2 regions of the Actinacidiphila sp. bgisy144 genome follow, and region 2 is predicted to be linked to the other one. Evidence: predicted binding sites of a transcription regulator. Region 2 holds the regulator's gene; the other holds the start of a gene.
What was found. The regulator HspR, encoded in region 2, represses chaperone genes until heat shock. The targets are predictions, from matches to a motif close to TTGAGNNNNNNNNNCTCAA.

Region 1 (2,394 bases), on a different contig from region 2:
CAGCGTCCGGTGTCGCGGTTGCGCAAGGAGATGGACACCCTGCGGCGGGAGGTGAAGGAGCTGGAGAAGCTGCGGCGCCAGGTCGACGAGCTGCGCGGCCAGGAGTACGCGGTCGGCCTGCTCTTCGACCGGACCGGCCGCAGCGGCCCGCGGCTGCCCACCGCGGCGCAGATCGACCAGCTGGTGGCGCAGGTCGCCGAGACCACCGGCGCGGACCCGAAGGCGGCCCGGCGCAACGTCACGATCGCCTTCCGCAACGTGATCGCGCTGGAGGCGCTGGCGGTGGGCCGGCTGGCCGGCTCGACCCAGAACGTCTGCGGCAAGCTCGCCGCGGTGCCGCTGCTGGACCCGCCCAACGCGCAGGTGCTGGAGATCGGCACGCTGTACGGGCTGTTCTCCGCCACGATGCTGCGGATGCTGCACCGCGCCGGGATCGAGCCCGAGCTGACGGTGGTGGACCCGCTGGTCGGGACCCAGCTCCAGCCCGGCGGGCTGGAGGGGCTCGACCCGACCGGCACCCCGGTGCGGCTCGACGTGGTCCGGGCGAACCTCGCGCTCGGCGGCAAGGCGGGGGAGCGGGCCCGGGTCCAGGTCGGGTTCTCCGGCGACCCGGACGTGCGCGCGGCCGTCTCCGACCGCGAGTACGGCGTCATCGTCATCGACGGCGACCACTCCGCCCAGGGCGTCGCCGAGGACCTTCAGTGGGCCGAGCAGATCGCCGCCCCCGGGGCGGTCGTCGTCCTCGACGACTACGGCGACGACAAGTGGGCCGGCGTCCAGCAGGGCGCCGACGCCTACCTCGCCGGCTCCACCCGCTTCGCCCTTCTCGGGCGCGTCTCGACCTCCGCGTTCCTGCGGGCGCGGTAACCCGGACCCCGGAAGGACCCGAGCAAGTCAGGGGCGCGGGGAACTGCGCGACCAGCCAGGTACGGCCGCAAGGTCCCGGGCGGACAGGAGGCGCCCCCTTCCGGGGGACGGGGGTGCCCTGATCGCTCAGGGCGAACGCGGACCGGGGAACATCGGCGAAGCCCCTTGCATTGAGTGAGGTGTACTCAACTTGCTTGCATAGGGAGCGATCATGGCGTTTGAGCCGAAGAGTTCCAACCTCACCCTCCCCGTACTGCCCCTCGACGGCGAGGTCGTCCTGCCCGGCATGGTCGTACCGCTCGACCTGACGGACACGGAGGTACGGGCCGCGGTGGAAGCCGCACAGGCGGCCCACGCGGGCCGCGGCAGCGGCAAGCCCCGGGTCCTGCTCGTCCCCCGGGTCGACGGCAGGTACGCCGCCGTGGGCACCCTCGGCACGGTCGAACAGGTCGGCCGCCTCTCCGACGGCGACCCCGGCGCCGTGATCAAGGGCCGCTCGCGCGTGCGGATCGGCGCCGGGACGACCGGCCCGGGCGCGGCGCTGTGGGTGGAGGGCACCGTGGTGGAGGAGCCCGCGCCGCAGGAGGCGCCGGGCACCGTCGCGGAGCTGATGAAGGAGTACAAGGCCCTCGCCACGAGCTGGCTGCGCAAGCGCGGCGCCTGGCAGGTCGTCGACCGGGTGCAGCAGATCGACGACGCCGGCCAGCTCGCCGACAACTCCGGCTACTCCCCGTTCCTGAGCGTGGAGCAGCGTGTGGAGCTGCTGGAGACCGCCGACCCGGTGGCCCGGCTGAAGCTCGCCACGCAGTGGCTGCGCGACCACCTCGCCGAGCAGGACGTCGCCGAGACGATCCGCAAGGACGTCCAGGAGGGCATGGAGAAGCAGCAGCGCGAGTTCCTGCTCCGCCAGCAGTTGGAGGCGGTCCGCAAGGAGCTGTCGGAGCTGAACGGAGACCCGGACACCGAAACGGACGACTACCGGGCCCGGGTGGAGTCCGCCGACCTGCCCGAGAAGGTCCGCGAGGCCGCCCTGAAGGAGGTCGAGAAGCTGGAGCGCTCCTCGGACGCCTCCCCGGAGGGCTCGTGGATCCGCACCTGGCTGGACACGGTCCTCGAACTGCCATGGAACAGCACCACCGAGGACACGTACGACGTGGCGGGCGCGCGGGCCGTGCTGGACGCGGACCACGCGGGTCTGGACGACGTGAAGGAGCGCATCACCGAGTACCTGGCGGTCCGCAAGCGCCGGGCCGACCGCGGCCTCGGTGTGGTCGGCGGGCGCCGCGGCGGCGCGGTGCTGGCGCTGGTCGGGCCGCCCGGGGTCGGCAAGACCTCGCTGGGCGAGTCCGTGGCCCGCGCGATGGGCCGCAAGTTCGTCCGGGTGGCGCTGGGCGGCGTCCGCGACGAGGCGGAGATCCGCGGCCACCGCCGGACGTACGTCGGCGCGCTGCCGGGCCGGATCGTGCGCGCGATCAAGGAGGCCGGGTCGATGAACCCGGTGGTGCTGCTCGACGAGGTCGACAAGGT
Region 2 (2,394 bases):
AGCGCTTCAAGGAGATCTCCGAGGCCAACGACGTCCTGTCCGACACCAAGCGCCGCAAGGAGTACGACGAGGGCCGCGCGCTGTTCGGCAACGGCGGCATGCGGCCCGGCCCCGGCGCGGGCGGCACCGGCGGGTTCAACTTCGACCTGGGCGACCTCTTCGGCGGTGCCCAGGGACCCGGCGGCACCACGACCGGCGGCCAGGGCGGCGGCTTCGGCGGCGGTCTCGGCGACGTGTTCGGCGGCCTGTTCAACCGGGGCGGCGGCGGCACCCGTGTGCAGCCGCGGCGCGGCCAGGACATCGAGTCCGAGGTGACGCTCAGCTTCACCGAGGCCGTCGACGGGGCCACGGTCCCGCTGCGGATGTCCTCGCAGGCGCCCTGCAAGGCGTGCTCCGGCACCGGCGACAAGAACGGCACCCCCCGGGTGTGCCCGACCTGCGTCGGCACCGGGCAGGTCTCCCGCGGCGGCGGTGGCGGCTTCTCGCTGACCGATCCGTGTGTGGACTGCAAGGGCCGCGGCCTGATCGCGGAGAACCCCTGCGAGGTCTGCCACGGCAGCGGCCGGGCGAAGAGCTCGCGCACCATGCAGGTGCGTATCCCGGCGGGCGTCACCGACGGGCAGCGGATCAGGCTGCGCGGCAAGGGCGCCCCCGGTGAGCGCGGCGGACCGGCCGGCGACCTGTACGTGGTCGTGCACGTCGGCCGGCACCCGGTCTTCGGCCGCAAGGACGCGAACCTGACGGTCACGGTCCCGGTGAGCTTCACCGAGGCCGCGCTCGGCGGGGAGATCAAGGTGCCCACCCTGGGCGGGCCGCCGGTCACCCTGAAGCTGCCGGCCGGCACGCCGAACGGCCGGACGCTGCGGGCCCGCGGCAAGGGCGCGGTGCGCAAGGACGGGTCGCGCGGCGACCTGCTCGTCACCGTCGAGGTGGCGGTGCCCGCGCAGACCGAGGGCAAGGCGCTGGACGCACTGGAGTCGTACCGAGAGGCGACCGCGGACATCGACCCGCGGGCGGAGCTGTTCAAGGCCGCGAAGGGAGCGTGAACGGATGGGCATCGACGGCGGCGGGGCTCCCGGGCCCCGCATGGGACGTGGCCGCAATCCGTACCAGTTGACGGAGGAGTCACCGGTCTACGTGATCTCGGTGGCGGCCGAGCTGTCCGGGCTGCATCCGCAGACCCTGCGGCAGTACGACCGCCTCGGCCTGGTCTCGCCGGACCGGGCGGCCGGGCGCGGGCGGCGCTACTCCGCCCGCGACATCGAGCAGTTGCGGGAGGTGCAGCGGCTCTCGCAGGACGAGGGCATCAACCTCGCCGGCATCAAGCGGATCATCGAACTGGAGAACCAGGTCGCCGCGCTCCAGGCCCGGGTCGCCGAACTCTCCGCCGCCGTCGACGGCGCAGCCGCCGTCATCCAGCAGCGCGAAGCCGCGGTGCACGCCTCCTACCGGCGCGACCTGGTGCCGTACCAGGACGTGCAGCACACGAGCGCGCTCGTGGTGTGGCGCCCCAAGCGGGACGTCTGACCAGGCTGTTCACGCCGGGCTGGTCCCGCCATGCTGTTCACGCCGCGCACACGGTCCCCGCGCCCTCCCGAGGGTCGCGGGGATCTCGTGCGTCGGCCCGCCCTGCGGCCGGCGGGCCGCCGGTAAATGCGGCGACAGCGGCGCCGGGCGCTTGTTAGCTTCGGTCGTCATGGACCCACTTGGCGAGGCGCAGATCCGGGACTCCTTCGTGAACTGCTCGAAGGGGGAGGCGAAGCGCGTCCGGCTGCCGCGGGACCTCGCGGAGGTGCCGTGGGACGACCTGGACTTCTTCGGCTGGCGCGACCCGGGCGCGCCCGACCGCGCCTACCTGGTGACCGCGGGCGAGCAGCCGGTCGGCGTCACCCTGCGGGTGGCCCCCGGCGCGCGCCGCAACCTGATGCGCAGCAGCCTGTGCTCGGTCTGCCTGACCGGCCACTCCGGCGGCGGCGTCGACCTGCTGGCCGCGCCGCTGGCCGGCCCGGCCGGCCGGCAGGGCAACACCGTGGGCATCTACATGTGCGCCGACCTGGCCTGCTCCCTCTACGTCCGGGGCAAGAAGACCTCCGTACTGGCCAAGCGGATGGACGAGACGCTCACCCTGGCCGAGCAGATCGACCGCACCCTGCGCAACCTCGACGGCTTCCTCACCAAGATCACCGCTCCCCAGCCGCACTGACCGCCTGGCGTCAGCGCGGCGGGACGGCCAGCGTCACCGGGTGTGCCCGGACCGGCGCGAGGCAGGCGCCGTCGGTGGAGCAGGCTCCGTAGGTGAGCAGGACCCGCGCGGAGGCCGATCCGTCGGCGCTGCCCGCGAGCCGCGTGGCCAGGCGCAGGGTCACCGGCCCGTCGGGGTAGACCGGGAGCGCC

Region 1: the regulator HspR is predicted to act here: its motif matches at 1,038-1,056, upstream of lon (endopeptidase La).

What each region holds. Positions count from the first base shown of each region.
Region 1 is NZ_JBYIRM010000002.1:277,181-279,574, forward strand. It holds gene AC3EVP_RS04160 (class I SAM-dependent methyltransferase) at 1-867, shown strand, start outside; gene lon (endopeptidase La) at 1,079-2,394, shown strand, end outside.
Region 2 is NZ_JBYIRM010000016.1:72,329-74,722, reverse strand. It holds gene dnaJ (molecular chaperone DnaJ) at 1-1,046, shown strand, start outside; gene AC3EVP_RS19560 (heat shock protein transcriptional repressor HspR) at 1,051-1,527, shown strand; gene AC3EVP_RS19555 (FBP domain-containing protein) at 1,697-2,203, shown strand; gene AC3EVP_RS19550 (hypothetical protein) at 2,214-2,394, opposite strand, start outside.